One region of the Alishewanella sp. HL-SH06 genome, then DNA from elsewhere that is predicted to be linked to it. Evidence: predicted binding sites of a transcription regulator. Region 1 holds the regulator's gene; each other region holds the start of a gene.
The links. Region 1 encodes MetJ, which represses methionine synthesis genes. Its sites were predicted from a motif close to TAGACGTCTAGACGTCTA; they were not measured.

Region 1 (10,932 bases):
AGCTTGGCCGTTAGTTGGGCTTCGACCCAACTATGAATATCTTCTTCTTGCGTTTGCAACGGTAACTTAGGATCAGCTTCAATCGCTACAGCTAAGTCGGCCAGGCCGGCATCTAACTGCTGCGCTTCTTGCTGATTAATAATACCGGCTTGCAGCAAGCCCGCAGCCCAAGCACGGGATGCGGTAATATCTTGCAATGCAAGTTGATAATCAAAGCTCAAGGAATCGTTGAACTCACGAAATTCTGCTAGTGTGGCCTCAGTAAAGCGCCCTCCCCACATAGCCATAATACTTAACCCTTGTTTGCGTGTAAGGCTCTGATCCGGCTAGCCAGACTATATAATCTGATAAAGCCTTCAGCGTCTTTTTGGTTATACACTTCATCACCTTCGAAGGTGGCGAATGCTTCTGAGTACAAGCTGTTTGGTGAGCGACGCTTCGCTACCGTGACATTACCTTTGTATAGTTTGATCACAACATCACCGGTTAGCTGTGATGCTAAAGAGGTTGCTGCGGCAAGTAAGGCGTCTTTTAATGGCGTGAACCAACGTCCATCATAAACCAGCTGCGCAAACTCTAAACCCACTTCTTCACGGTATTTCAGTGAAGTACGGTCATACACTAAGGCTTCTAAACCTTTTAATGCGGCTAATAAAATTGTACCGCCGGGTGTTTCATAACAACCCCGAGATTTCATGCCAACCAAACGGTTTTCAACAATATCGATACGGCCAACACCATGCTCAGAGCCGATATCATTCAGTAACTCAATGGCAGCAACACCCCCCATCGCTTGACCATTGATGGTGGTTAATTCACCGGCTTCGAAACTTAACTCAACGTAAGCTGCTTGATCAGGAGCTTGTTCAGGTGATTTCGTCCACATCCAGATTTGATCTGAAGGCTCGTTCCACGGATTCTCAATTTCACCGCCTTCGTGTGAAATATGCCATAAGTTAGCATCACGGCTATAAATCTTGGTCGCAGAAGCGGTAGTCGGAATATTTTTCTCAGCCAAGTAATTAAGCAGTGACTGACGAGAGTTAAATTCCCATTCACGCCATGGCGCGATCACTTTTAATTGTGGCGCTAACGCGGCAAACGCCCCTTCAAAACGTACTTGGTCATTACCTTTACCAGTACAGCCGTGACATAACGCATCAGCACCTAATTCTAAGGCTAAATTAACTTGGGCACGCGCAATCACAGGGCGTGCCATAGAGGTTCCCAATAAATATTGGCCTTCATACACCGCACCGGTTTTTAACGTCGGGAAAATCACTTCATTGACTAGCTCTTCACGTAAGTCAACGATGTAGCAGCTGCTAGCACCTGATTTAATGGCTTTTTCTTCTACACCGGCAAGCTCTTCGTCGCCTTGACCGACGTTAGCAACAAAGGCAATCACCTCGCAGTTATAATTATCCTTTAACCACGGCACGATAGCCGATGTATCTAAACCACCTGAATAGGCTAAAACTACCTTTTTAACGTTTTCAACGCTCATCATCAACCTCAACTAAATAAACTGACTAAAACGGCATTTTGTGCATGCATGCGGTTTTCCGCTTGCTGCAATGCCAAAGAATGTTCACTGTCTAACACTTCACTGGTCACTTCGTGGCCACGATGTGCAGGTAAACAGTGCATAAAATGTTTTACCGCTAAACGCTGCATCACTGCAGTATTGATCTGATAGGGTGAAAAAATTTCAGTAATTAACGCAGGATCAGAACGGGTACCCATTGATAACCAAGTATCGGTATAGATCGCATCAGCACCGGCCGCAGAAGAAACATGCTGGCTCAATGTTAACTTGGCGCCACTGCGCTGCGCGATTTCTTGCGCTTTTAATAATACATGCGCATCAGGGCCAAAACCTTGTGGTGTGACCACCGTTAAGTCCATCCCCATGATCGCAGCACCTAACATTAAAGATTGGCAAACATTATTACCATCGCCCACATAGGCTAAGTGTACTTGAGATAAATCGCCGTATTGCTCTTTTAATGTCAATAAATCGGCTAAGGCTTGACATGGGTGATAAATATCACTTAGAGCATTGATAACCGGTTTTTTACTGCTTAAGGCTAAACGCACTAAGGTTTTTTGTGAGTAAACACGCGCCACAATAGCATCGGTCCAGCATGCTAAGTTACTGCCGAAGTCTTCAACCGATTCACGCTCACCCATAGCGCCATTTTGCAAATCAAGATAGACACTATGGCCACCTAATTTGTGAATACCCACATCAAAGCTTACGCGGGTGCGTAACGAGGGCTTTTCAAACAGCAAAGCAATACTGCGCCCCTGCAAAGCATGTCGGTAATTGTTAGGTGATTGTTTGATATCTAAAGCGAGATCAAGCAGAGCAGACAATTGTTGTTGATCCAGTTCAGCTAAACATAGCAGCTGGGTTAATTTACTCATAGCACACGCGTTATCCGCTAAGCGGTATCCTTACTCAATGGCGCCAAGCAATGGCGCCGCTAATTAATACAAAATACAGGTGCCGACAGGCTTATCCTGCATCAAATTCATCAAATCGGCTGGATTTTGCCAGCCCGCGACCACAATATTGCTTTGCAACGCAGCCGCTGTTTCTAAAGCAGCATCTAGCTTCACTTTCATGCCGCCTTTAATCACACCCTCAAGCACTAAGTTACTGGCTTGTTCGGCAGAAAGTTCGTTAATTAACTGCATATTGGCATCGAGAATTCCCGGAACGTCAGTCAATAACACCAATTGGCCTTTCACTAGCTGACAAATCGCCGCTGCGGCTAAATCGGCATTCACATTTAACAACTGACCATCGGCGGCAATGCCAATCGAGCTAAATACGGGGGTATAGCCTTGGGTTAATAACAACTCAATTAAAGTCGCATCAGCGGGTTTAACAATACCTACCGCACCAAGGCGCGTATTCACAGTGAATTGACAGGCATTACCCGCGGATAAATTTAAGCCAACAGGCAACAAACCTTGCAACATGGCACGGCTGACCATTTCAGCATTTACCGCGCCATCTAAAGCACCAGTTATCACAGGCATTTGTTCTGCTGGTGATACCCGTTGCCCATCAATTTTTTCTGTGACAAAACCAAACTTGCTCAGCCATTGATCAACCTGATCGCCACCACCGTGTACTAAAATGACCGGCCGTTGCTGCTTAATGTTGGCACATACCGCTAATAAGGCATCTAACGCTTGCCTGTCTTGCAGTAAGCGGCCACCCATTTTTAATACTAGCGGTTTCATAGGCTGGCTCCTGCTAATAAACCCGCTGTCTCAGGTTTACCAAAACGAACATTCGCCGCCTGCATCGCTTGCGCGGCAGCGCCTTTTAATAAGTTATCAATGGCTGACATAATGACTAATTGCTCGCCATCTTGCTGCCAATACAAATCACAAAACGGTGTACCCGCCACATCGGCAACATTAGGAGAGTTCTTAGTAAAACGGATTAACGGCTTACTGGCATAAGCATGCTGAAAAGCTGCCGCAACTTGCTCAGCGCTCACGCCGGCTTTTAACGTGACAACGCAGGTTGCTAAAATGCCGCGCTTAAAATTACCCAGATGAGGGGTAAACACCACTTTGCGTCCCAGATTTTGTTCAATCTCTGGGCGATGCCGGTGTTTAAAGAAACCATAAGCATTTAAACCGACTTCACAAAATGAAGTACTTAAGCTGGCTTTGCGGCCAGCACCCGAGACACCACTTGTGGCACTGATCACCGGAATGCAGTCTTTAGTTACTAAATCCGCTTTTAGCAGCGGTAATAACGCCAACGTACAAGCGGTAGGATAACAGCCAGGAACAGAGACTAGATCACCCAATGGAGTCGTTTGCCATTCCATTAATGAATACACCGCTTGGGCCAATAACTCAGGATGTTGATGAGCGTAACCATAGTATTTCGGGTATAAGTCAGCTTGCTTTAAACGAAAGGCACCCGATAAATCGACTACCGCAATGCCTTTTGCTAACAACAGCGGGGCAATAGCTTCACTGGCTTCATGTGGCAACGCCAAAAACGCTACCTGCACATCTAACGCCTCTACGCGCTCATCGGTCCAAGGCTCAACCAAAATATCGACTTGTTGCTGAAAACGAGGATATAACTGGGCGAAAGGTTCACTACTGCGACCGGCCGATGCAAAAGCATAGCTCAGTTCAAAATAGGGGTTAGCGCATAGCAAAGCACATAGCTCAGCACCACTGTATCCCGCCGCACCGAGTACGGCACTGCGAATTTTAATGTTTTGTTGTTCAACGGACATGGAAAACTCTTAAAAAGAAAAACTAGGCTACAAGTTATAGCACAATATGGCGCCTAGTGTAGAACGAAGGATATGCACAATCAAGAATTATTATGCTGTTTTTTTGAATTAATACCCAATATTTAACGCGTATTGTCAGCTAAGGCTAAGCGATTACGCCCTAATTTTTTCGCGTTATACAAGGCTTTATCGGCACTCACTAATAGCTGGGGTAATTCCAACTTATTATTCGTGGTTAAACCAATACTTATTGTGATATGCAAATCAGCAGCTAGATCAGTGAAGTTAAGTTTTTCTACTTTATGACGAAGGCGTTCACACACCTCTGAAGCATCCTGTAATGAGGTATCAGGTAACAACACCACAAACTCCTCGCCGCCCCAACGTGCAAGCATATCAACCGTCCGGCATTGCTGTTTTAACACTTCAGCCAAACGTTTCAGTACTTCATCACCTACCGCATGCGACAGTTGATCATTAACCCGCTTAAAATGATCAACATCTATTAATGCCAGACATAAAGTGGTGTTATTCCGCTGCGCGCGTTGATACTCATGCTGCAATTCTTCATCAAAGGCTCGGCGATTAGCCAAACCGGTTAAGGCATCTTGTCTTGCGAGCAATTGCAATTCGGTTGTTTGCTCTGCGACTAATTTACGCAAACGTTGCTCAGTGTGTCTTAAACTCGACATACGCCAACGCACCGCAATAATACTGAGTGTGGTGAGTAACAAGATAATGGCGAATTTAAACCACCAACGCTGCCAGAGATGAGGTAGTAGCGTAAAGGTATAGACAGCTTCTTGCTTGCTCCACTCACCGTCGGGATAACTAGCACTCACTAAAAAGCGATATTCGCCTGGTGGTAAGTTAGTGTACTCGGCAGTATTGGCAGTGCCACGCGTCACCCAATCACGATCAAAACCTTCTAATTTAGTACGATACTGAATTCGCCCTGACATCACAAAACCCAAGCCTGCGTAACTAATTTCCAATCGATTGCTGCCTGCTACAAGATTAACTGGAGAACCTAAGGGTAAAGCTTGGCCATCAACATGTACTTTTTCAATAACTACTGGCGGAGCAATTTCAGCAAATTGCTGTAAACGCTCAGGCTGAACCCGGGTGACTCCCATCGATGTGGCAAACCACACCGAGCCATCATGGTGAAGTGCACCCGCTTTAGCCGAGCCGCCATTGGCTTGCGAGCTGATCATGCCATCGCTTTCGCCATAAAGTTCGACACTTAATGAACTACGCTTACCGGCTAAAAGCGCCAGGGCATGGCTGCGATTTAACCTTAAAATGCCCCTATTACTGCTGATCCAAAAAGAACCTTGCTGGTCTTGAACTAACTCAAATATTTTATCAAACGGCATGCCTTGCGCTCGGCCAATAATCTGTATGTCATTGCTGGCTAGATGATAGGCCATCAGGCCTCGATCCGTGGTGATCCATAAAATGTTTACCGGGGCATCATAGGTCATTCCAAAGGCATAGTGTGCATCATCGTATGCCGCTATATTTAGTGTTCTCAGTTGCTCGTTTTCATAAACGGCCACACCATTGCCAGTGCCAATAAAAATTCGCTGATCGGGTGTTTGAAACAGCGAGACAACAAAAGAACTGGGTAAACCATCCGCAACGCCTAAACTTAAAATACCATCATCCTTTATAAGACTAACACCATTAGACGTGCCTACCCACATTTGACCGTTGCCCAGAGGTAGGATGGCGCGAACTTCATTGGCTGGTAAACCGTTCCCGGTATCATAATGGCGTCGGATCTGATCATGTTGCAGTTCAATTAAACCATCGGCATAGGTGCCCACTAACACCGTTTGATCGGGTCCTTCCGCTAGACTTAACACCGACTGCCCGACACTGACTGCCGTTAAATCAATAATACTGAACGCACCATTACAAATACGAGTTAAACCGCGGCTGCTACCAACATACATACAGCCATTAGAATGCGATAACAGAGCACGGGTATAATTTCCGGCTAATCCGACTTCTGTAGTCATGGTATTAAAAGGTGCATCTCTTAAACGAAAAATGCCGCCATTTGTTCCAACCCACAAATTACCTTCTTTGTCTTTTAACAAAGCTAAAATACGATTATTGGGTAAGCCCTGCCGCATATCTAAAGATTCAGTAATACCGTTATGTAAGCGTAATAAGCCTCTATCTATAGTGCCAATCCATAGAATGTCTGAGTTCTCCTGCAATATGGCCGACACCGGAACATTATCTAATAAAGTTAATGGCTTAGATTGACTTGGCTGTGCCAGGTAAAGGCCACGTTCTGTGCCCACTAGTAACGCTGCTTGATGATTTAATTCCAATGCAAATATCGGTACGCCATTAAATTCGTCTGCAGCAACCGGTTGAATTTGCAATTGTGCATCTAAGTAAACCAATCCATTCGCGGTGCCAACCCACAGTAAGCCGTTGGCATCTTGTTGCAAACTGTGAATTTGGAGAGAGGGTAATCCATCGTCAAGCGTAAAATGTGTGCGTTTACCGGTGGCATCTTGCATGTAAAGCCCCTGCCCCTCGGTAGCAACCCATAATCGATCTTGATTATCCATAAACAAACGATTAATCAATTCACCAAAAGGGGGAAAAGCTTGCCATTGCCCATCTTGTACTTTAACCAACCCGCCCCGTGCACCACCTATCCACAAAACATTATGTTTATCTAAATGAAAAGTACGCACGCCGACATCTGGCAAACCGGTTTGGGGGTTACGATCAAAAATGCGAAATTCGCGACCGTTATATCGAGCAACGCCTTCCCAAGTGCCAAACCACATATAGCCATCCGGCGTTTGAGTAATAGCATTAATAGTGTTGTGCGGTAAGCCGGCTCGAGTGTTGAGCGTTTCTTTAAAATAATTATCTAAGCTAGGAATATGCTTTGCAGCAGAAGCCGCTGCCGTATTAAAAAATACAGTACACAACAAAAAGCAGAAAAAATGATAAACATGTCGCCGATGCCGACACAGGCCCGATAAAAGCATGCAGAAATCCAATTCCTTGGCTGTAACGTTAGCGCCTAGCTACTAATATACTTTAGATTACCCGAATTTAATTAACAATGCCAAGCGTGTTACCTGCTTACGGAACTTGATTTTACGGTATAAAGAAACCATCAAACACGAACTAAAATAAAGAAATCATTAAGTTAATGAATTTCAGATATTAGTGAGAGCTCACATAATATTAAAAAAAATAGGCAACAGGCATTAAATCATCTGTTGTCTAAGCTAGAGGAGTTGTTTTAGTCAGCTAAACGCTGAGCTACCACGTTTAGCGCTTGTTGCAAATCAGCACGTAAATCTGCCACATCTTCAATGCCTATTGATAAACGCACTAAGGTGGCAGCAATACCCGCTCGCTGCTGCGCCGCCGCATCCATCGAAGCATGCGTCATTGAAGCAGGATGACAGATTAAACTTTCAGTGCCTCCCAGTGACTGTGCCAAAGTAAAATACTCTAGAGCATTGAAAAAATCTTTTAACAATGCAGCAGGAGCGTTCAACTCAAAACTACACATCGCCCCAAAACCCAATTGCTGTTCTTTAGCAATCTGATGCCCAGGATGACTTGTCAGCCCGGGATAATACACTTTAGCAACTAAAGGATGCGCCGCTAAAAAATCGACCACTGCAGCCGTATTTTCTTGTTGCAGCTTTAAGCGCAAGTTTAACGTTCTTAAGCCTCGCAAGGTAAGATAGGCATCAAATGCTCCACCGGTTAAGCCTAAACAGTTTCCCCACCATTTTAATTCTTCACCAACCGCCAGATCCTTAGCAATCACGGCACCGCCGATAATGTCAGAGTGGCCATTAATAAATTTCGTCGTCGAGTGTATGACTAAATCTGCACCTAAGGAGAGGGGCTGCTGTAATACTGGCGATAAAAAGGTGTTATCCACCACCACTTTGGCTTTGAGGCTGGCCGCTAACTGACAAACCGCTCGCACATCAGTAATTTGCAGTAATGGGTTACTCGGTGTTTCTAACCAAATCATGCTGGCTTGGCTTAACCGTAATTGCTCGGCCCAATCGGCATCTTGAAAATTGATAATGTGTAATTTAAAAGCCTGCTTCTTTTGCGCCAAATTGGTAAATAATCGATAACTACCACCATAACAATCATGCGGGATCACTAAGGTGTCAGAGGGTGTTAGTAATTGCAGTGCTAACAAACAAGCTGACATACCAGTATTGGTGATAATCGCTTTAGCACCGCCTTCGAGTTCGGCTAACGCCTCCCCTAATACATCGCGGGTAGGGTTATTTGAACGTGAATAATCATAAGGACCTGGCTGCCCTAATGCCGGAAGTTGATAAGTTGAAGTGAGGTAAATTGGTGGTGTCACTGCACCAAAGGCGGTATCTTCCGCAATACCCGCACGAGCAACGATAGTCGCTGGATGACGCTTGGTCATAATACGCCCTTTTGGATGTTTAGATGTCCAAAAAGTATAATGCGTTAACACTGGAAGTCAAACCATTTAGCCGTCTATAATGTTTATTTGTTGCACAGTGTTTGACTGTAACAGAGAAAACAGTAGAATTTCGCACTTGCGCGAGCAATTTCTCTCGACCAATAACAAGGGACCCTTATGGCTAAGTGGAATGGTGAGTATGCTCACCCTTACGCGGAACACGGTAAAAAATCAGAACAAGTTAAAAAGATTACCGTATCGATCCCGCTGAATGTTTTAAAAGTGCTAACTGACGAACGCACTCGCCGCCAAGTGAACAACTTACGGCATGCGACAAATAGTGAGTTATTGTGCGAAGCCTTTTTGCACGCCTTTACTGGCCAGCCATTACCGGCTGATGACGATCTACGTAAAGATAATCCGCATCAAATTCCTGCTGAAGTTCGGCAGATTTTGACCAGCATGGGTAAACCCATCCCAGTCATCATTGAAGCAGAAAACGACGAAGAATAAAAAAAACCGCCAATAGGCGGTTTTTTTTATAAGCGGCTCAGCTTACTTATAGTAATTATCAGGCAATGGTAAACGAGCAACGCCAGAGTTTACCGCGGCTTCCGCCACAGCACGTGCCACTCGAGGTAACAATCTCGGATCCATCGGTTTTGGAATAATGTAAGATTTACCAAACTCTAAAGCTGATACATCAGCCGCCGCCAAAACTTCGGCTGGCACCGGCTCTTTAGCAATTGAGCGGATCGCTTCTACTGCTGCAAGTTTCATTGCATCATTGATTTCACTGGCACGTACATCTAAAGCACCACGGAAAATAAACGGGAAGCACAAAACATTATTCACTTGATTAGGGTAATCAGAGCGACCTGTTGCCATGATCAGATCTTGTCGAGCCGCGTGCGCGAGCTCAGGCTTAATTTCCGGATCAGGGTTTGAACAAGCAAAAATAACAGGCTTATCTGCCATTAACATTAAAGCTTCTGCTGGCAACACATCGGGGCCCGATACACCAACAAAAACATCCGCCCCTTGTAAAGCATCTTCTAAAGTCCGTTTATCGGTATTATTGGCAAATAACGATTTATATTGGTTTAAATCTTCGCGCCGAGCATGGATCACCCCTTTGGTATCCAACATATAGATATGCTCACGCATGGCACCGCATTTAATTAATAACTCCATGCAAGCAATAGCCGCAGCACCCGCACCCATACAAACGATAATGGCGTGTTTAATATCCTTACCTTGGATTTCTAACGCATTAAGCATACCGGCAGCAGTGACTATTGCTGTACCATGCTGATCATCATGAAACACCGGGATGTTGCAGCGTTTGATTAACTCTTTCTCTATTTCAAAACATTCTGGCGCTTTAATATCTTCTAAATTAATACCACCAAAGGTATCGGCAATATTGGCAACCGTCGTTATAAACTCTTCCGTTGTGCGATGTGACACTTCAATGTCAATCGAATCTAAGTTGGCAAAGCGTTTAAACAACAAGGCTTTACCTTCCATCACCGGTTTTGATGCTAAATGCCCCAGATTGCCCAAACCTAAAATCGCAGTACCGTTAGAAATCACAGCGACTAAGTTACCTTTAGCGGTATATTTATACACATTGTCTGGATCAGCAGCAATTTCACGAACGGGCTCCGCCACACCTGGGCTGTAAGCTAGCGCAAGATCGCGGACGGTTTCAGCCGGTTTGCTAATTTCAATACTAATTTTTCCTGGGCGGGGTTCGGCATGGTAGCGAAGTGCCTGTTCTCTGAAATCTGTCATTCTAATTGTCCTGGAGTAAGGTAAGCGGCGACAGGCTGCAATTATGCTTATTATTGTTTTACAGCAAGCCAGATGAAGGCTCATTTTAATGAGCTCTTTAATAGAAAAACACCAATTTGTTGCTGGACCTACCAGCCTAAGCAAGTATGACCACCTTCTTGTTGATATTTTCTTCTCTTCTTATAGCAAGAAATGCGCTAGCCATAAAGAAGCCTATACACTTAAAACCCAATCTCTTGCTGAGTATTTATATGTTGAACTAGTTACCACCAAAATTTAACATAAATAAAACAAATCACTATTAATTTTAGCGACATCCCTTGACCGTCATTAAAATATCACTACAATATCTGGTAAATATTTAGTTAATGAGGTTATGCCATGCGCCTTTTA
Region 2 (10,932 bases), 630 kb from region 1:
GTTCGTTAACGCTTCACCCGAAAGCAAGTTGACTATGGCGATTTGTTGACCAGAGCGAGGGTCCAGCTCATCAAAGCTCACCCCCGACAGTAACCACGAGGTTACCCAAACAATCACCATTAACAATGCAAATAATACGGCAGGATCGGGCAATTTATTACCCACCACCTCAATCGTATTGAGCGCACGATTCATCCAGCCATTGTTATTGGCTGCGGTTTGTTCAGACATAACATATCCTTTTTTTATTTTTTATTGTGTACTCACTGTTACAGTGAATGACCCTGGAAGGTACAACTTACCAATAATCATACACAAAACTTGGCGTCAGGTAAGCGGCAAATCAGCTGAACGGTCATTTAAAAAAGAAAAAAGGAGAGCTCAGCTCTCCTTTTTTTAGTTTTTATACAACAATTGCTTATTTTGCGTACTGACGCAGTAACTCGGCTTTATCGGTTTGTTCCCACGGGAACTCGTTGCGGCCGAAGTGACCATAAGCGGCCGTAGGCAGATAAATCGGTCTTTCCAGTTGCAACATTTCAATTAAACCATGTGGGCGAAGATCGAAATGTTCACGCACCAGTTTGATTAACTCATCTTCACTCAGTTTACTGGTGCCGAAGGTTTCTAAGCTGATGGAAGTTGGTTCAGCTACGCCAATGGCATAAGACACTTGTAATTCAAGACGTTCGGCTAAGCCGGCAGCCACTAAGTTTTTCGCGACATAACGTGCAGCATAAGCCGCTGAGCGGTCAACTTTTGATGGGTCTTTACCTGAGAAAGCACCACCACCGTGACGTGCCATACCACCGTAAGAGTCAACGATGATTTTACGACCGGTTAAACCACAGTCGCCCATCGGACCGCCGATGACGAAACGGCCAGTAGGGTTAATAAAATATTTGGTTTTGCTGGTGAGCCATTCTGCAGGTAATACTGGCTTAATAATGGTTTCCATAACGGCTTCACGCAAATCAGCGGTGCTGATGGTGTCACAATGCTGTGTCGACAAGACTACTGCATCAATACCGATGGGCTTACCGTCTTCATAAATAAAGCTTAACTGCGATTTCGCATCGGGACGTAACCACGGTAAAGTACCGTCTTTACGTACTTGCGCCTGACGTTGTACTAAACGGTGCGAATAAGTAATAGGAGCAGGCATCAAAACGTCGGTTTCGTTGCTTGCATAGCCAAACATTAAACCTTGGTCACCTGCGCCTTGCTCGCTTGGATCGGCACGGTCAACACCTTGGTTGATGTCAGGAGATTGTTTACCAATTGCGTTTAACACTGCGCAAGAGTCAGCATCAAAGCCCATGTCTGAATGGGTATAACCAATTTCACGCACGGTTTTGCGAACGATCTCTTCGATATCAACCCAAGCTGAAGTAGTGATTTCACCACCCACAAGCACCATACCGGTTTTAACGAAGGTTTCACACGCAACACGTGCTTTACTGTCTTGTTCTAATATTGCATCCAGCACTGCGTCTGAAATCTGATCGGCAATTTTATCCGGATGTCCTTCAGAAACTGACTCAGACGTGAAAATATGTTGTGCCATTAGTTGTTTTCCACCACGTTGGTTAATGCGGAATGCGCCAAAGCGCCTGTCTAAAATTACGCCTATTTGCAAAAGCTTGTACCGGCAAGCAATGCCAGTGCAGGTTGCAAAGTGATGGGCGCCAAAAAAATAGCCGCTAATTTTAGTGAAAATTGCGGGTAATTACCAGTAATATTTGACGCCCAGACGTCTTTCTTTCCGTCAATTACGCCAGGCGCTGTTTTTAGATCAGATGCCAAGGAAATAAAGGCATCTAGCAAGATTAACATTTGCCATCTGCCGGCAGCTGAGTGAAAATAGTGGTAATTTAAGCAGCAAGCTAGGCGCTTAACTTGCCTTGCGCCCAATTTTCAGGAGTAAACATGCCATCTCGTAAACAACTTGCTAATGCTATCCGTGCACTCAGCATGGATGCGGTACAACAAGCTAAATCGGGCCATCCAGGTGCACCCATGGGCATGGCAGATATTGCCGAAGTACTCTGGCGAGATTACTTGAAGCATAACCCAACCAATCCAAATTGGGCTGATCGTGATCGCTTTGTGTTATCAAACGGCCATGGCTCAATGCTGATTTATTCTTTACTACATCTTAGTGGTTATCAGTTAAGCATTGACGATCTAAAACAATTTCGTCAATTACACTCTAAAACCCCAGGGCACCCAGAATACGGTTATGCCCCCGGTGTAGAAACCACTACGGGTCCATTAGGGCAGGGTATTACCAACGCCGTAGGTATGGCTTTAGCAGAAAAAGCCTTAGCCGCACAATTCAATCAGCCAGGTTTTGATATCGTTGATCACTTTACTTACGTGTTCTTAGGCGATGGCTGCTTAATGGAAGGCATTTCGCATGAAGCCTGTTCTTTAGCCGGTACTTTAGGCTTAGGTAAGCTGATAGCCTTTTGGGATGATAACGGTATCTCTATCGATGGCCACGTTGAAGGCTGGTTTACTGATAATACTCCAGCACGCTTTGAGGCCTATGGCTGGCACGTTGTGCCGAATGTCGATGGGCATGATCCTGAAGCAGTAAAAGCGGCGATTGAGCAAGCGCGTGCGGTTACCGATAAGCCTACCTTGATTTGTTGTAAAACGGTGATTGGTTATGGTTCGCCAAATAAAGGTGGTAGCCATGATTGTCATGGTGCACCGCTGGGCGATGCCGAAATTGCCGCTGCTCGCGCCTTTTTACAATGGCCACATGCGCCTTTTGATATTCCTGCTGATATTTATGCAGATTGGGATGCGAAAACCACAGGCCAACAAGCAGAAGCTAAGTGGCAACAGCTTTTTGCTAGCTATCAAGCCGCTCACCCCGCTTTAGCTGCGGAGTTTTTACGTCGTAGTAGCGGTGCATTACCGGCAAATTGGGCTGAGCAAAGCCAGGCCTATATCGCCAAGCTACAAGCTAACCCGGCAACGATTGCCACGCGCAAAGCATCGCAAAATGCACTAAATAATTTTGGCCCCTTATTGCCTGAGTTTATGGGCGGTTCGGCTGATTTAGCCGGTTCTAACCTGACTATTTGGTCGGGCAGTAAGCCCCTGACTGCCAAGGATGCCAGCGGTAATTATGTTTATTACGGCGTGCGTGAGTTTGGTATGTCAGCCATGATGAATGGTATTGCCTTGCATGGCGGCTTTGTACCTTATGGTGCGACTTTCTTAATGTTTATGGAATATGCACGCAATGCCGTGCGCATGGCCGCATTAATGAAGCAACGGGTTATTTTTGTTTATACGCACGATTCCATTGGTTTAGGTGAAGATGGTCCAACACACCAACCGGTAGAGCAACTGGCTAGCTTACGTGTTACCCCTAATTTAATGAATTGGCGTCCTTGTGACCAAGTTGAATCAGCGGTGGCTTGGCAACAAGCTATTGAGCGAACTGAAGGACCAAGCAGCTTGATTTTTACGCGTCAAAACTTGGTGCAGCAAACCCGTAATGCTGAGCAATTAGACGCGATTAAACGCGGTGGTTATGTGCTATTAGATAGCGCTGATACACCTGAACTGATTTTTATTGCTACAGGTTCAGAAGTTGAACTGGCCATGCAAGCAGCAAAACAATTACAAGCTGACGGAAAAGCGGTACGTGTTGTTTCCATGCCATCTACTGATGTGTTTGAGCAACAAGATGCTACATATCGTGAAGCCGTTTTGCCAAAAGCCGTGACTAAACGTGTTGCGGTAGAAGCGGGCATTACAGATACATGGTATAAGTATGTGGGTTTGAACGGTGCCATCATTGGTATGAACTCTTTTGGTGAGTCAGCACCGGCAGAGCAATTATTTGCTCACTTTGGTATTACTACCGAAAAAGTACTTGAGGCTGCTCAGCAATTACTGAGTTAAGTTAAGCTTTTATAACGGCTCATGTTGAGCCTGTGCTGTTCATCTCAACGCTAATGGGGCGAACAAGGCCTCGTTACGCCAGCAAGGATGCATGAGGTAAAGTGGTGATGAATTGCATCATCACTCTGCTTCATTTCATATTAGCACGGCGCGTTAGGTGCACAGTATTACCCGCAGATAAGGTTCTTGCAGTTACGTTTATGGCAATAAAACTGGCAATAAACGGCTTTGGCCGTATTGGACGCAATATCTTACGTGCTATTTATGAAAATGGCTGGCAAAAGCAATTTCAAGTCGTCGCGATTAATGAATTGGCCGACGCAGCTGGTGTCGCACATTTATTAAAGTATGACAGCTCGCATGGTCGATTTGGTTATGCTGTGCAATCGTTTCCTGGGGGGATAACGGTGGCTGGCGATAATATTGCCCTGTTTGCAGAGGCCGATCCGCTGGAATTACCTTGGCGCGAATTAGCAGTAGATGTGGTACTGGAATGCACCGGCATTTTTTCTACGAGAGAGCACGCACAGTGGCATCTCGATGCCGGTGCCAAGCAAGTGTTATTTTCACATCCCGCGGCAGCGGACATTGATGCCACTATTATTTACGGTATTAATCAGCACTTACTCGAACCGAGCATGCAAGTTATTTCAGCCGGTTCTTGCACCACCAATTGTATTGTGCCCGTGATTCAGGTGCTCGATCAGCATTTTGGTGTGGAAAGCGGTACCATCACAACGATTCATGCCTCGATGAATGATCAACAAGTAATCGATGCTTATCATCCCGATCTACGCCGCACGCGAGCGGCCAGTCAATCGATTATACCGGTGGATACCAAATTAGCCTTGGGTATCGAACGCATCATGCCACACTTGGCCGGCCGTTTTGAAGCCATTGCAGTGCGGGTGCCTACGTTAAATGTCACGGCAATGGATTTAAGCGTTACCTTAGATCACGATGTCAGTATTCATGATATCAACCGGGTGTTACGCGAAGCCAGCCAACAAGCATTGCGCGGTATCCTAGATTATACTGAAGAGCCTTTAGTTTCTGTCGATTTTAATCATGATCCGCATTCCTGTATTGTTGATGGCTCGCAAACGCGGGTTAGTCATAAACGATTAGTTAAGTGTCTAGTTTGGTGCGATAACGAGTGGGGTTTTGCCAATCGTATGTTGGATACCGCCAGAGCTATGGCAGGGTAAGCTTTTTGCAATGGAGAATAAAATGTCAGTAATTCGCATGTCCGAACTGGATCTTAGCGGTAAAAGAGTGTTAATCCGCGAAGATTTAAATGTTCCTGTTAGTGAAGGGGTTGTTACCTCTGATGCGCGCTTAAGAGCGGCAATGCCTACCATCGAGTTAGCGTTAAGCAAGGGCGCCAAAGTGATGGTGATGTCGCATTTAGGTCGACCTGAAGAAGGCGTCTTTGACAGCGCATCATCAATGCAACCTGTGGCTGATTATTTAGCAAAAGCTCTTACTGTTCCTGTGCGGTTAGTAGCCGATTATCTCGAGGGGATCGAGGTTAACGCTGGTGAAGTGGTGGTTTTTGAAAACGTGCGCTTTAACAAAGGCGAAGGCAAAAACAATGACGAGTTGGCAAAAAAGTTAGCGGCATTATGTGATGTGTTTGTGATGGACGCTTTCGGTACTGCGCACCGCGCACAAGCGTCTACTCACGGTGTGGCTAAGTACGCACCTGTTGCCTGTGCGGGCCCTTTGCTCACCGCTGAATTAGATGCCTTAGCCGCAGCATTGAAGAATCCGAAACGGCCATTAGTAGCTATTGTTGGTGGTTCTAAAGTTTCAACTAAACTCACGGTGCTTGAATCTTTATCCAATATTGTGGACCAACTGATTGTCGGTGGTGGTATTGCCAATACCTTTATTGCAGCAAATGGCCATAATGTCGGTAAATCGTTATGTGAAAATGATTTAATCCCAGAAGCGCAGCGCTTGATGGCGCAAGCAAAAGCGCGCGGTGGCAACATTCCTGTACCCACAGATGTCGTGGTGGGTAGCGCCTTTAGTGCTGACACAGTAGCGGTTTTAAAACCGGTTGCTACAGTTAACCAAGATGACATGATCTTTGATATCGGACCAGACAGCATTGCAGAACTTACCGCTATACTAAAACAAGCTGGCACGATAGTCTGGAATGGTCCTGTTGGGGTATTCGAATTTGCGCAGTTTGGCGCAGGTACTGAAGCTTTAGCTCGCGCTATTGCAGAAAGCTCAGCGTTTTCTATTGCAGGTGGAGGTGATACCTTAGCTGCAATTGATAAATATGGTGTAGCGGCAGATATTTCTTATATTTCAACCGGTGGTGGTGCCTTTTTAGAGTTTTTAGAAGGTAAAACTTTACCCGCGGTCGCCATTTTAGAAGAACGTGCAAAAAAATAACAAAATAACAAAACTAAAATCTTACTACTGTACCTAACACAAAAAGAGAGGAACTCATGGCACTGATATCATTACGGCAAATGCTGGATCACGCCGCCGAATTTGGTTACGGCATCCCAGCATTTAACGTGAATAATCTGGAGCAAATGCGCGCTATTATGCTGGCAGCTGAGAAAACCGATAGTCCGGTTATCGTGCAAGCATCAGCAGGCGCGCGGAAATACGCTGGCGCACCTTTCTTGCGTCACTTAATTTTAGCTGCGGTGGAAGAGTTTCCACATGTGCCGGTTGTGATGCATCAAGACCACGGTACCTCTTTAGGTATTTGTCAACGCTCAATTCAGTTAGGCTTTTCATCTGTCATGATGGATGGTTCGCTAGCGGAGGACGGTAAAACGCCGACTGACTATGCTTACAATGTGAATATAACGCGCAAAGTTGTTGAAATAGCGCATGCTTGTGGTGTATCAGTAGAGGGCGAGTTAGGTTGTTTGGGCTCGCTTGAAACTGGCGACGCGGGTGAAGAGGATGGCATTGGTGCCGTGGGTAAACTAACGCACGATCAAATGCTTACTGATCCGGAAGAAGCCGCACAGTTTGTTCGCGAAACACATGTTGATGCCTTAGCCATTGCTTGTGGTACTTCTCATGGGGCCTATAAGTTTAGTCGGCCACCAACAGACGACATTCTGGCGATTGACCGGATTAAAGCGATCCACCAACGTATTCCAAATACCCACCTTGTTATGCATGGCTCTTCTTCAGTGCCGCAAGACTGGTTGGAGATTATTAATGAATATGGCGGTGCTATTCCTGAAACCTATGGCGTTCCGGTTGAACAGATCCAACAGGGAATCAAATTTGGTGTGCGCAAAATTAACATCGATACTGATTTGCGCTTAGCCTCTACAGGTGCTATTCGTCGTTATATGGCAAAGCATCCTGCAGAATTCGATCCTCGAAAGTATTTACAAGAGTCCGTGAAGGCGATGTCTGATATCTGTATTGCACGTTATGAGGCATTCGGCTGTGCTGGCCAAGGTAGTAAAATTAAGCCATTATCTTTAGATGCTATGGTAGATTTGTATACGGCGGGCAAATTAGTGCCGCATATAAAATAAGCAGAGTTATTAATAAGAGTTAAAAAAAATTAATAATGAGTTTATCGGTACTCAGAAAATGGTGTTAAACCATACAAAACCCGCATAAATACAGGTGTTTCAGGGGCGTCTGTCAGTTGACATCTTACTTTTTACCTGTAATGATGCGGTTGGTTTACCCTCTAAAACGAGGGTCTGCTGTCGTTTTAAACGGCGACCCTTACAACATCAGGTTACGTTAATCAGCAATCATTGGTTGGGAACTATGTTTAATAAAAAAACTCATATGAGTCTTGTGGCCTCTGCGTTGGCAGGCAGCTTCGCGCTGGCTGGTTCAGCTGCAGCAACAGACTTAAAAGATCTTCATCAAGCAAATAATCAAATTCAACGTGCTGCTGTTCAGTCACAAGAGAAAATCAACACAATTTATGAGCAAGCTCAGGAATTGTTAGGTGAGTACCGTGTAGTTGTTGACCAAACAGACAATTTAAAAGTATACAACGATTTCTTAGCTACCTTAGTTGCTGACCAACAACGTCAAATCAACTCTGTGCAACGCCAGATTGATGGCCTTGAGAGAACTAACCAAGGTACAGTACCGCTCATGTTCCGCATGATCGATTCTTTAGAGCAATTCATCAAAGCCGATATTCCACTGCGTACTGAACGTCGTTTAGAGCGTATTGAGCGGTTACGTGAATTGATGGCTCGCTCAGACGTACAACGTTCAGAGCAATTCCGTCAAATCCTAGAAGCCTATGAAATTGAAATGGGTTACGGTAGCGAGTTAGCCGCTTTCCAAGGCACGTTAACCACTGGCGGTAGCGAAATTACTGTTGATTACGTTCACTTAGGCCGTTTATCTTTAATGGCAATCGCTTTAGATGGCAGCGCTGGTTGGGTGTTCAATAAGAGCACTGGCGAGTGGGTTTCATTAGACGCTTCCTATTTACCTTCAGTAGGTAACTTTATCAAGATGGCTCGTCGTGAAGCCACGCTTGAAATGGATCGTGTACCACTTTTCGCAGCGGAGTAAGAATAGATGAAAATGGCAATTAAAAGTTTAGTTGTTGCTGCGGCAGTTACACTTTCTGCGTCAGTAGCATTCAACGCGGTAGCGAATACCGAAAAGTTAGACCAATTACTGCAACAAATTCAACAGCAACGCACCGTTGAAGGTCGCGTTAACCAAGAGCGTGAGCGTGCATTCTTAGCTGAGCGTGCCGATAAGCAAGCATTATTAAATGCGGCGAAAAAAGCCTTAGCTGATCAAGAAGCTCGTGGTAAACGTTTACAGCAAGAATATGCTCAAAACGACATCCTTATCGCCCAAAAGCAACAAGAGTTACAAAGTGCTTTAGGTACAATGGGTGAGGTATTCGGTGTGGTTCGTCAAACAGCCAACAAAACACTCGGTACCATTAGCAGCTCAATCATCAGCGCTCAGTATCCTGGCCGTGATGTACCATTACGTGAAATCGCTGCAGCAACTGAACTTCCAACGTTAGATCAAATGGAAGACCTGTGGGTTGCTATGTTAACTGAAATGACTGAATCAGCTAAAATTTCAAAATTTGACGCTGAAGTGGTTGAATTAGCCGGTGGTACTTCTACACAACGTGTAACTCGTTTGGGTGCTTTCCACTTAACCACAGCGACTGATTATTTGATCCGTAACGTTGATACTGACCAAATACAGCCACTGGGTCGTGCTCCACAGTCTAAAATCCAAAGCTCAGTTGCTACGTTTAACAGCGCAGGTGCTGGTGAATTAGCGGGTATGTATGTGGATCCAACAAAAGGTAACTCACTGTTACGTTTAAATCAGCAACGCGCAACATTGATGGAATACTACCATCAGGGTGGCACGGTTGGTTATTTGATCACCGTATTATTAGCTATCGGTTTACTGATTGCTTTAGAGCGTATCCTAGTATTAGCTGCTGTTGGCGGAAAAATGCGTGCACAGCTGAAAAATCTGGGTACACCATCAGAGAAAAACCCACTGGGTCGTATTCTGAAAGTTTATCATGACAACAAATCTGCTGATGTTGAAAACTTAGAGCTTAAGTTAGACGAAGCTATCCTGCGTGAAACCCCAGCGGTTGACCGTGGTATCGGCTTAATTAAACTGTTTGCTGCAGTAGCACCGTTAATGGGTCTATTAGGTACAGTAATCGGTATGATTTTAACGTTCCAACAAATCACGTTATACGGTACAGGTGACCCGAAACTGATGGCAGGTTCAATCTCTTTAGCATTGGTAACAACTGCGCTAGGTCTGATTTGTGCTTTACCATTACTGTTTGTTCACAGCATCGTTCAGTCACGTGCTAAATCAATTCTACAAGTTCTAGATGAGCAAAGCGCGGGTATTGTTGCTGCTCACGCGGAGAAGGAGAAAGCCTAATGAATCTCCAGCTAGTAGGGCTGTGGGAATCAGTACAGGATTTTATCCATACGGGAGGCAACGTCCTGTACGTTGTCGCCATAGTGCTCTTCATTATGTGGGTGTTGATGATAGAGCGTTACTGGTATGTCACTTCAATCTTTCCTAAGATGAAACGGGAAATTATTGCTAAGTGGGATGCTCGGGAAGATACAACTTCCTGGTATGCGCATAAAGTCCGTGATTGCTGGATTTCTGAAGCGACGGATCAACTCGATCAAAGAATGTTACTGATTAAGACACTGGTTGCAATGTGCCCATTAGTGGGTCTGCTTGGAACGGTAACGGGTATGATTGCGGTGTTCGATATTATGGCCACCCAAGGTACCGGTAACCCTCGCACAATGGCGGCGGGTATCTCCATGGCAACTATCCCGACAATGGCGGGTATGGTTGCGGCTTTGTCAGGTGTATTTTTCAGTTCGCGGCTGGAAGTGAAAGTCAAACGAGAGAAAGCTGATCTCGTAGACAGCTTACCGCATCATTAAGAGAGAATTTTTATGGCACGTAAACGTATACGCGAAGACGAAGAAGCCGCAATCGACATTACGCCGATGATGGATATCGTTTTCATTATGTTGATCTTCTTTATCGTTACGACTTCTTTCGTGAAAGAAGCGGGTATCGATGTCAACAAACCTGAAGCGGCCCAGGCCACTAAAAAGCCTAGTGCGACAATCTTTATTGCTATCCGTGCTAACGGTGAAGTTTGGATGGACAAGCGTCCGGTTGATGTAGAGAGGGTTTCTGCAAACATCGAGCGGTTAAGAGCTGAGTCACCTACTGATACCATTATCATTCAGGCAGACAAAGAATCGAAACACGGTGTAGTAATGGAAGTTATGGACCAGATTAAAGCAGCTGATCCGTCGCTTGTTATTACTGTTGCTGGGGAGAATAACTAATTATGGTACGTTTCCTAACATCGTTAATTATCGGTGCCGTGGTAACGTTCCTGTTGTTTCTGATTATGGCGCTGCTCATTGAGGGCAGCGGCGAGCGGCGTCCTCCTGAGCAGGAGCGTATTATTATAGAAATTAATACGAC
Region 3 (10,932 bases), 1.7 Mb from region 1:
CGTTAGTACGCTCACCAATATTGATAAATCGTGCTTGCTGTCGCATTACCACTCCACCGAAAAAGCTTCTAACCCAGCCAAATGAAAACTGTGGTCGGGTGTTTTAGGTTGACGGGCAGGCAAACCCTTTACCGCTTGGCTGATTGCAGCGATATGTTCTGGCGTGGTGCCACAGCAACCGCCAACAATATTTAAGAAACCTTGCTGCGCCCAATCGGCAATTTCTGCCGCCATCTCGGTTGCGCCTAAATCATATTCGCCAAATTCATTGGGTAAACCGGCATTCGGGTGTACCGAGACAAAAGCCGAGGAAATACCAGACAGGGTTTCGACATAGGGCCGCAATAAATCTGGGCCTAAGGCGCAGTTTAAACCAAAGCTCACTGGCTCAACATGGGCTAACGAGTGATAAAACGCTTCGGTAGTTTGCCCTGACAAGGTGCGCCCCGAGGCGTCAGTAATGGTACCGGAGATCATCACCGGTAAACTATAACCGAGCTCGTCAAACACCTGTAATACTGCAAAGGCCGCGGCCTTAGCATTTAACGTATCAAAAATCGTTTCCAGCATAATAATATCAGCCCCACCGTCAATTAATGCCAGCGTGGCTTCCATATAGGCTGTGACTAACTCATCAAAGCTGACATTACGATAGCCTGGATCATTGACATCAGGTGAAATTGACGCTGTACGGTTAGTGGGCCCTAACACACCGGCGACATAACGCGGTTTATGTGGTTCAGTTGCTAAAAATTCGTCACACACTTGGCGTGCTAAGGCTGCTGCTTCGCGATTAATCCGCGCGGCTAAGTGCGACATGTGATAATCGGCCATGGCGATGGTGGTGGCATTAAAGGTATTCGTTTCAATAATGTCAGCGCCCGCTTGCAAATACTGCCGATGAATATCGGCAATCAACGCCGGTTGCGTTAGCACAAGTAAATCATTGTTGCCTTTTAAATCAGAGGCCCAATCAGCAAATTCGCTGCCACGATAGTCTGCTTCATCCAAAGTGCGCTGCTGGATCATGGTGCCCATGGCGCCATCCAGAATAAAAATGCGTTGCTGTAGCTGCGCTCGTAGGGCAGCGGGTGTCAATTTGCTTCGATTCATTTAACTGTTCTGCCCAATTTGGTTAATATCAAAAGGCGTGGCTTGGTAAACATAGTAGTTTAACCAGTTACTGAATAATAAAAAGGCATGCGCCTGCCATAGCTTCTGCGGCCCTTGTAACGGGTCGTTATTACGATAGTAGTTTTCGGGTAACAAGGCACTAATGCCCGCAGCTAGGTCGCGTTTATACTCTTCATCGAGGGTAGTAAGATCATATTCTGGATGGCCAGTAACAAAGATCCGGTTACCCCGACTGTTCTGTAGCAAGTAAGCCCCTGTGGCATCGGCTTCAGCCAAAATATGTAAGTCGGCATGCTGCTGATATTTTTGGATTGGCACTTGCGCATAACGTGAATGCGGCACTAAAAATTGATCGTCAAAGCCACGCACTAAGGGGCTTAAAGGCTGCTTCACGTCTTGCCAATACACCCCTGATAACTTCTCACCGCGGATCTCACGTTGTAAGCCATAATAATGATACAAGGCCGCATGCGCTGCCCAACACAAAAATAAGGTGGAGGTCACATGGGTATCGGCCCAACGTAAAATCTCGCCAAACTGCTGCCAATAGGTAACATCTTCATAGTTAACAAGGCCTAAAGGCGCCCCGGTAATAATTAAACCATCGTAGTTTTGATCTTGCACATCAGAGAAATAACGATAAAAACAATTGAGATGGCTTTCCGAGGTGTGTTTACTCACATGATCATCAATGCGCAATAACTCGATATCTAATTGTAGCGGGCTATTGGCCAATAAACGCAATAATTGGATTTCGGTAACGATTTTATTCGGCATCAAATTCAGGATGGCGATCCGTAATGGCCGAATGTCCTGCGAAGCAGCGCGGCTTTCTGTCATCACAAAGACGTTTTCTGCTGATAAAGCCTCTACCGCTGGCAACTGATCAATGACTTTTACTGGCATAAGCTACTCCGCTCACAGATTAATGGCTTATTGTGCTGAAAAAACACCACAATGTCAACTTCTATACGTTTAGATGGCTAAATATGCGGCGATTCTTTGCTGTGCGTGCTGCGGTTGGGTTATTAGCCTATTTCGGCATTGGTCGTATGCCCCTCTAATCAAGCTGTCACCTTGTGGTGAGATAATTTCTTTTGCATCGTTAAAAAATTACTCCAAGAAAATTCGATACCATTTTTGTGCATCCTCCAGCTCCAGCTGAAGCTTTAGGCAGCGTTTAACGTTTTCGCCCTTGGCGAGATACTTTCTTTTGCGTCGCCAAAAGAAAGTACCCAAAGAAAATGCGACCCCACTTCCGCTCGAAAGCCCGGCTGCTCATGCGTTGTCCAAGGCGAAAACGTAACTCGCGCGGCGCTACCGTCGCCGCACTCAAACACCCGTTTTCTTAAAACCTTGGCCAACGATGATCAGTCGGCTCGCTTCAAAGGGGGAGTTAATATTCTTAGCGGTATTCGCTTGACTGAACAGCTTGCTGACGATGACGGTTTTTAATGTTTAGTTTCTGACCTTGAAGGATCGGATTGAAGCTTGGCAAGTTAACAGCGAAGTAAACTTTGGCTGGAGACGTGTTTTTCAGGGATGAAAAAGAGGAGCGTACAGGGAGGTATTTACAGCGTGCTCCAGCCAAAGCTTTATGCAGCGCTAAACGTTTTCGGCCTTGGCGAAAATGTTTTTTAAAGTTGTGACATACCGACATGACAACCCAAGATCTATTTAAAACGAAATATGCGGTAATCTAAGGTGTTGCTTTACAATCAGACCACTGTTGATTGCAGCCCCGTCACTATTCTCGCACTGTTGAACAACAAACATTGAGTCCACGCCTGTGCTCTGCAACAATGTACCCTCTATTCAATAGCGAATAATGGGATCCTCGCCATGCGCGTTATACCTACTCACCTCCGCGCTTTGTTTTATCTTTGGCTTCTTAGCGGGCTATGGCCAACGTTTGCCGAAGCAGAGTGGCAGCGCCAGCCGTTTCAAACCATGGGCACGCAAGCCTATGTCGAGTTTTGGACTGACGATAACAGCCAAGGCCCCTTGCTGATCAGTGCCGTGCAGGACGAGTTTGAACGGATTAACCAACTGATGAGCCCTTACCTTGAAAGCAGTGAGTTGAGCTTACTTAACCGCGATGCTAGCCAGCAAGCAGTCACCATCAGTGCAGAGTTTTACCAGTTGTTACAGCAAGCCGAACAACTAGCCGAATTAAGCGCCGGGGCCTTTGACATTAGCTTTGCCTCAGTCGGTTTTAGCTATGATTATCGCCAGCATGTCAAACCCAGTGTCGAGGATTTAGCCGCGCAGCGCAGTTTAATTAATTACCGGCATATTCAGCTACTAGCCAATAACCAAGTACGCTTTGCTAAAGCCGGTGTCAAAATAGATTTAGGCGGCATTGCCAAAGGCTATGCCGTTGAGCGAGCAATAGGCTTGCTGGCTGCGGCCGGTATTCAACATGCGTTGGTGACTGCCGGCGGTGATACTCGCTTATTAGGGGATAAACGCGGTCGTCCTTGGTTGGTGGCCATTAAACACCCACGTAAATCTGACGATATCGTAGCGCAATTACCGCTTATTAATAGCGCGATTAGCACCTCAGGGGATTATGAGCGGTTCTTTATCGAAGATGGCGTGCGTTATCATCATATTTTAGATCCGAAAAGCGGTGAAAGCCCTTCGGGTTTAATGAGTGTGACGGTGTTAGGCCCCGACACCACACGCACCGATGCGCTATCGACTACCTTATTTGTGCTAGGGCTTGAACGAGGTATGGCACTGATTGAGCAACAGGCAGACTATGAAGCGATTTTTATCAGCAGTGAGCATCAACTGTATTTTTCATCGGGTTTAGCGCGCTAGCCCCTAAGGTGAAACAACCCACCCCAGCGCCAGCGCAACGTGCTATATCAATTGCTCTGCGCCATTAAACGATAGGCGCAAACGCCGTTAAGCGATCTTGGCTGGCGGCATTACCTAAACCATGGAAAGGCGCGACCTCGCTCAGTCGCCCTTGCTCACCATGCAAGGCTAAATAATTGAGCATCACCGTTTGCACTAATAAATTGACATTATTGGCCGCCATCGATGAGCCCGTTTCAACCGACGCATCAGGGCGCATAAAACCAATTTGCTGATGACGCGCTTGCTCGAGCGCCGTGCCCCCCAATAAACTGGGGCGACCATTCGGGTTATACACCAGCATAGCTGAGGCGGCGGTTGATGAGTTATCACCGGTCCACTCGCCTTTGCCACGGCCATTTACGCTGTCATCAATACGGCCATTACTGGCCACCGAACCATCAGAATACAGATAAATCATTAAAGGCTGATTACGTCTGGCGGCATATTCTAAACAAGCGCCAATACAGCGGCCTGCGCGCAAATCACGTAGCTCGCCAGTACCCCGCTCGCCGGTGTGATAATCATAGCCACCAATGGTTACGGTGCCAGCTCCAGCAAAACCATTGACCACCAGCTTCATCACCGACGCGGTTTTACGAAATTCGGCATCGCCGTTAAATTCAGCGCTGGTAAAAATACCGCTATTACCCACAATATCTGGATCGGCTGCGGGATCCAGGGTCGCAGGATTACCGAAACGGTCGGCCAAATCAGCGCTTTTAACATAACCACAACGCACCAACTCTTTAATGACCTGATCCCGACTTACCGCCGAGTTCACCCGCGCTAATTTGTTATCACTTAAACGCTGGATCGATTCCATAACGGCAACGGCATCGTTTTGATCAAGCAGGCCAAACAAGTCGCCAACATCGACTAAACCGGTAACATCACTGGGCCTGTCAATCTTGGTTGGCCGCCACTCTGGATTATAAAACTCAGCGGGTGCCATCGAGTTAGCGCCAGAATCCGAATTACGCGAGCCAATCAAAGGCATCAGCGAGCCGTTAGCACCGGCTTTGGCAATAGCATACATCGGATTATGGGGGTTATTACCCGTATCATTTTCTGAGCGAGAGGGGATCACCGCGCCATTGGTCATGGCTTGCGTAGCCATGGTGGTTCGCTCTAATATGCCGGCTAACAATTGTGAATCACTGTGAAAAGCTAAGCCCAACTGCGTATTGACAAAACCACCGGCCGGATTGGCGGCATTCACTGCGCTGGGCACCATATCGGCGGGCAAACCTAATTTGCTATAGCCTTGGGTTGACAGAAAATCTAACTGCCCCCCCGCGCCCCCGACCAAAATATTAGAGCCTGCGATGTTGGCGCCACCGGCCAGATCAAAACAAATAAAGGGGATCTTCCCTGCACCTTCGACGTTGATACCGCATTGGTTTTTCAACATTTCCAGATCAGGCGACAAACTGGCGTAAGCTTTAGAGGGATTGGCAAATAAGCTAAATACCGAGCCTGTAGTTAAAATACCAGCGCCAATACTCATGCCGCAGGCAATAAAGTCGCGCCGGGTAACGGGCTTGCTATGACAGGCATGTAACAGCGGCGCGTCCGGGTGTAAGGCTTTTTTCGATTTCATCAAGAGCTCCTTAATACACGAGCATTTGTGCGCTCGCCAGCACCGCAGTGCAGGCGGCTTTAGCAATGGTTTGAGTGCGCTGGCTATCACAACTGCCATGACATTGGCTTAACCTGTCAACTAGGTTATTTAGCTCTACTCGCGCATCGCTGTTAGCGATATCTGTGGCCGCTTGCAAAGGCATAAAACGCTGCAGTAGCGGCTCAATCAAGCTATCCCGATTTGCGGGGCTCAACGCTTCAGCAGGACTGGCATTAAAATCAATGGCCGGAAACCACGCACTGCGCAACGTCGAATTACTGATTGCCGCATTACAGTAAGCGATCCCTAACTGAGTAATAGCCATTTGCTGCGCTGAAATAAAGGTTTCGATATTCGGCGTTGCCGGTAACTGCCGCGCTATGGTTTGATAGGTATTGGCTACCGCAGGGTTCGCTTGTGACACCCCGGTAAGCTGACTCATGCTGGCATGGATTGCCGCAAACGGCCGGATGCCAATATCGCTGCTACTGGAACTTGCCATACTGACGTCTTGTTGCGGAAAGCTTGCCTTGCTGCGTACATTGCTAAAGGCGCCAATCTCGGCGAACGATAAGAAAAACTCATCGCTATTCGCGCCCGACTCAGCCGCAATAATCGTGCCTAGGGCCGATAAGGTGTGAGGCTCGGTCAACACCGTGCCAGTGGGTACGTTAAAGCGTTGCTTGATCCACGCTTGACCACCACTGATCTCTTTACCGTTAATCGCTAACGCCATGCCGCTGATCGTTACATCGGCAGGTAAAGCGGCACCGTCTAAATTAATCAGATAAGGCTGACTAAACAGGTAAGAGTAATTATCAAACTGCGCCACCTCAAACACGATGTAGCTTTGCGGTAAGTCAATTAAGTGGCCTATGGCAAACGGCAAATAGAACTTCTGGCCAACGCCAATACTGAAGTTTTGAGTGATTTGTGCTGCACTAAGCGCACGGTTATGAATGGCCAGTAAACGCACACTGCCCTGCCACTGCCGACTGCCATCCGCCTCACTGCCCAGCATTAAGGCAAAACTGTCATCCCAGTTACTGATACTCGCCGCCTCGCGTCGCACACCACTGTCTTGGCCATTGATATAAATACGCTGGCCGTTAACCGGATCTTGCGTGAGCACCACATGCTGCAAACTGGCTTGCAGCAGCTCATCAGCATCGGCGGTACTTAGCACGGGCTGTCCGGCAAAATTGCTTGCACTGCTGCGCAGTAAAAAATCATAGTTGTATTGGGTTTGCCCTAAGGTCAAGTTTCGGCTAATAGCACTGCCGGCATAACTAACTATGGCCGCAGGCCCTGCTTGCACCACGTTGGCGGGGATCAGCCAGGCTTCAATGCTGAGCTCTCCGGTTGCGCCAATCAACCGCGCCAATTTGGCACTGCTCTGGGTACTGGCTTGCGCCCGACCACTATTAATTTGCAAGCCCCAGCCAGTTAACCAGTTAAAATCGCCCTGTAAGGTTAAATTGGCCGCAGGCTCAACGCCAGAAGTATCAAAGGCTTGGCTACCTTGCCCCTCTTTAAATTGATAAAACGCAATTTGGTCACTTTCATAACGCCCACCACTAGAAGCCACAACGCCATCTTCAAGTCGCAAGGCTTTAGAGGGCACTAAGGTAGGATCCAGTTCCGCTAAGGGGACAGCTTCGGCAATTTTGGTAATGGCGGCTAGCATTTGCGCCGCATCATTCGCACAATCGGACCAGCAGTTATGAAACTCTCCTCCTAGCCTGGCCACTAGGCGGGATAATGCGGGCCGATCTAAATTAATTAAACTACGGCTTGCCTGATAAGCCGCACTGAGATCATTGGCAGCAAAAAAAGGCGCTTGCGCTACCGTCGCCGAAGGCGCGTGGCAATTGACACAATATTCCCGCACCAAAGGATAAACTTCGGCGGCAAATAAATCCGCGCTCTCGGGCAAGGCTTTACTGGCACCGGCATCTCGGATCACCGGGGCAACTAATCGAACCGCAACTTGCTCCGCTCCGCTGGTATTGCCCCAGTTGCGTAACCACTGCGTAATGGTGTCAGCACAGGCAGTATTACTGCTTAGCCAGCAATTATGGCCACCCGCAACTTTTTGCACCAACAAGGATTGCGCCGGATCGGCTAAATTAACCAAGGGTAAGGCGGCAGTGTAAGCCAGGTTAATATCATCACGGCGCACAAAAAAGGGCGCGGTTTTACCCGGTTGATGGCAACTGCCACAGCGATTGTCTGCCACCAGGTTATCCCACAGATTGAGTTTAAACTGCTGAATGTCGGTAGTTTGAGGTGCAGGGCCGTTATAGTTGTTGGTGTTATTTGGTAACGCTGGCGGCGGATTTTGCTCAACTTCTGCGCCACCACAACCGAGCAACAGCATACTGGCTAGTACTAGCAAGAAAATTCGCATGTTCACTCCCCCATACAATAGGTGGCGGTGTCGGCGAACACCTGCTTTAAGTTATAACCGCTTTGACTAAACCGGTCGCGGGTTTGTTGGATCAGGTTGACATCGGCCAGGCTTTCTGGCGGCCGCAAACAGGTGGTTTCGAACACTTTTTTCACCTGACACTGCGCAAACGCCACCGAATTGGCTAATTCTTGGCCTAAGCTTTTCGCGCCATAACCTTCACCCGGTAAGCTGTTATCCCAACCCAGTGCTTGATTGCGTCCTTCCCGCCAATAGTTTTGCCAAAAATCATCTTCGGTTTTGTAACCCAGCGGGAAATTCCCCGAGTTAATATGGTATTTCGGCTGCACGCGACTGCCGGTTTGATTATGACTACTGCCTGTAGGCTGATAAAACAAGCGACCATTTTCCCCCGTTTCATCGGTAAATTGATAATCGTAATAAGCAAAAGCTTGCGCCAGCGGATCCATCCCGGCATGGCAGGCAACACAGCGATTATGAAAAATTCGGCTATCGCCACCGGGGCTGCGACTGACATCTTGGCGGATCCGATCGGTAGGCGTACTGCCATCTTTCAATGGCTCTAAATCGGTGCACAGCTGGCTCATTAACGTAAAACGCAGCATGGCACGATTGGTCCCTAAATAGAAAAACGCTTTTGCGCCAGCGCGACTGGTCATCACACCGGCACTGGCCTCAGCGGGAATGCCCAGCAAACTGCTTTGCGAGCGCGGTTCCAAATACTGTTGTAAATCGACCCCTTGCTGATCTAACGCAGCGTAATGCGCATTGTTATTGGCGGCGTAAGGCGGTAAGCCTAAGCTGTCAACGGCCACATACAGCACGTCGGTTTGCAAAATCTGCCGAAAATCGACGTTATCACGCACCAAACCAATAATGGTGGCACTGTAATCATTCAGCGGTTCAAAAATATCCAAATCACGGTTGGTGGCCGGCGAGGCAAACAACTTTAGTGTGGTGCGATAAAAGTCTGGATGCTGCATTGCCACATTCGCGGCAGCCTGGGCGTTACCCTGCTCCAGTAACGTGGTCATTTGCTGCAAGGTTGCCGCATCAGCTGGCACGCCAGCTAAGCGATCATGTAAGCGTTTGGCTTGCTCTAAAGCACCAGCCGAGGCGGTAGAACTGCAGAACAGCGCTAACAGTAAGCCGGGTAAAAACCGCTTAGTATAGCTTTGCATAGTTATCTCCTGCCCGCTTAACCGGGTAAAAATGCGATAGTCCACTGCGAACGGGTCGGCGCCACATCCGCTGCGCCAAAATTCACCGCTTGCAAGCGCAGTTGTAACTGCCGCTCCAATCGCTCGTCATTTAATTCACTTTCGATAATCGACACCTGCGCCAAACTGCCATCGGGGTTGATAATCAGCTCAAACACCACCTTGCCTTTTAACAAGGGGTTGGCGCGCAACGCACGGTTGTACAAGGTGTATAAGCTACTTTTATTCGCTTCTAGTATTTGGCGAATACTGGCTTCGCTACGCCCACCCTGCGCCGCGGCATCCGCATTACCTGCACTACGACTGGTGGTGCTTGATGCGGGCGCTGAGCTGGCTAAACCACGTAGCTCGGCATCAGCTACACGTACATTTTCGGCTTGCGCTAACTCAGCACGCGCAATATCCGAGCTCACTGCAACAGCCGCTTTCGCCGCTGTCTTCGCTAACACGGGGTTGGCGATGGTGTCAGGCTCTGTTACCGCAGCACTTTGCTGTCCCTCGCGTTGCAGTTGCGGTGCTTGGCGGTTAACCGTAAAGGTTTGCCTTAAGGCCGCTAACTCATCTTGCATGGCTAATAACCCCGCTTGCTGTGCGGTAGCGCGGGCTTGCTCTGGCGTAACCGGGCTGGCTTCAACGACTTTCGCTTCAGGCTTGGCTATCGGCTCAGGTTCGGGCTCGGGAAGCGGCTCGGGCTCAGGCAACACAATCGGCTCAGGGGGGATAATTTCCCGCTGCTCCAGTACCACTCGTGCTAACTGTGGCGGTAACTGTTCTAACTGCGTGCGACTGCGCTCAGGCACTTGATAAAGCGGTATGGCAATCGACAACACCAGTAACAGCAGCAAGCCGGCAATCACCACCCGAGTAAAAACGGTATCTTCATCTTGCCAGCTCGCGTGCTGTTGCCAAGTCAGTGTGCTCATGGCGTTGCCTCCAACACCTTACTGCGCTGCTCAACGGCTAATGAAATATCGCGATACTCAGTGCCGGCACACATTGCCATTAAACGCCGCAGCACGGCATAGGGGGTGCTGGCATCAGCTAAAATGGTCAGCGGTCGCCCCAGTGCTTGCTGCTCTTCTGTGAGCGCAGCGGTGCGACCGGCTAAATAGTTCAGCTCTTGCTGCACCGCCTCGCTTAATTCCTTTTGCCATAATTCCGGCGCTTGTAGCCAATCACCGCGCCAGATAGCTTTGCCTTGAATTAACACGCCATTTGCCGTCACAGTGAGTAACACCTGCTCACGCGGTAACTGCTCTGACACCGATTGCGGCAAACTCATGTCTTTATTACTGGGTAATACCACCACATCGGACTGATTCACCATCAAGAAAAACACCAAGATGGTAAAAATATCCATCAACGCCACCAGGTTTAATTTTGAGCTTTGCGCCAGTCGTTTGTGTTGCTTGAGCATGCGTTTTGCACGAAATGATTGCTTCATTCTGTGACCTCGCTGGCGCCAGCGGGCAACTGCCCCAAGGAAATAACCGGAAACAACTCCGCATCAACCACCGAGGCGGCAACTACGGTTTTAAACGAGCGCACCGTGTCCATGGCACTGACTAGCGTTTGGTAATCTAAGTCTTCTGGTGCCAGTAAACTGATTTCACGCTTATCAATTTGTTGCTGCTGCCAAGTCAGTTTCAGATCTTGTA

Region 2: a site for MetJ is predicted at 1,743-1,760, ahead of metK (methionine adenosyltransferase). Genes of this name have one in related genera too.
Region 3: a site for MetJ is predicted at 2,103-2,120, ahead of ACUJFK_RS05410 (homoserine O-succinyltransferase). Genes of this name have one in related genera too.

The regions. Positions count from the first base shown of each region.
Region 1 covers NZ_CP199752.1:3,414,473-3,425,404, forward strand. Annotated here, with positions in the region: gene argH (argininosuccinate lyase) at 1-287, opposite strand, end outside; gene ACUJFK_RS15835 (argininosuccinate synthase) at 293-1,507, opposite strand; gene ACUJFK_RS15840 (ornithine carbamoyltransferase) at 1,516-2,430, opposite strand; gene argB (acetylglutamate kinase) at 2,494-3,258, opposite strand; gene argC (N-acetyl-gamma-glutamyl-phosphate reductase) at 3,255-4,283, opposite strand; gene ACUJFK_RS15855 (ligand-binding sensor domain-containing protein) at 4,406-7,309, opposite strand; gene metB (cystathionine gamma-synthase) at 7,570-8,742, opposite strand; gene metJ (met regulon transcriptional regulator MetJ) at 8,920-9,255, shown strand; gene ACUJFK_RS15870 (malic enzyme-like NAD(P)-binding protein) at 9,298-10,539, opposite strand; gene ACUJFK_RS15875 (hypothetical protein) at 10,628-10,819, shown strand; gene ACUJFK_RS15880 (tetratricopeptide repeat protein) at 10,921-10,932, shown strand, end outside.
Region 2 covers NZ_CP199752.1:2,783,853-2,794,784, reverse strand. Annotated here, with positions in the region: gene ACUJFK_RS12810 (AbgT family transporter) at 1-231, opposite strand, end outside; gene metK (methionine adenosyltransferase) at 419-1,567, opposite strand; gene tkt (transketolase) at 1,930-3,927, shown strand; gene epd (erythrose-4-phosphate dehydrogenase) at 4,128-5,135, shown strand; gene ACUJFK_RS12790 (phosphoglycerate kinase) at 5,158-6,336, shown strand; gene fba (class II fructose-bisphosphate aldolase) at 6,393-7,457, shown strand; gene ACUJFK_RS12780 (DUF3450 domain-containing protein) at 7,702-8,472, shown strand; gene ACUJFK_RS12775 (MotA/TolQ/ExbB proton channel family protein) at 8,479-9,846, shown strand; gene ACUJFK_RS12770 (MotA/TolQ/ExbB proton channel family protein) at 9,846-10,373, shown strand; gene ACUJFK_RS12765 (ExbD/TolR family protein) at 10,386-10,790, shown strand; gene ACUJFK_RS12760 (energy transducer TonB) at 10,793-10,932, shown strand, end outside.
Region 3 covers NZ_CP199752.1:1,165,841-1,176,772, reverse strand. Annotated here, with positions in the region: gene metH (methionine synthase) at 1-46, opposite strand, end outside; gene ACUJFK_RS05415 (homocysteine S-methyltransferase family protein) at 46-1,113, opposite strand; gene ACUJFK_RS05410 (homoserine O-succinyltransferase) at 1,114-2,040, opposite strand; gene ACUJFK_RS05405 (FAD:protein FMN transferase) at 2,977-3,960, shown strand; gene ACUJFK_RS05400 (hypothetical protein) at 4,025-5,602, opposite strand; gene ACUJFK_RS05395 (LamG domain-containing protein) at 5,613-8,033, opposite strand; gene ACUJFK_RS05390 (hypothetical protein) at 8,036-9,235, opposite strand; gene ACUJFK_RS05385 (AgmX/PglI C-terminal domain-containing protein) at 9,253-10,197, opposite strand; gene ACUJFK_RS05380 (ExbD/TolR family protein) at 10,194-10,718, opposite strand; gene ACUJFK_RS05375 (biopolymer transporter ExbD) at 10,715-10,932, opposite strand, start outside.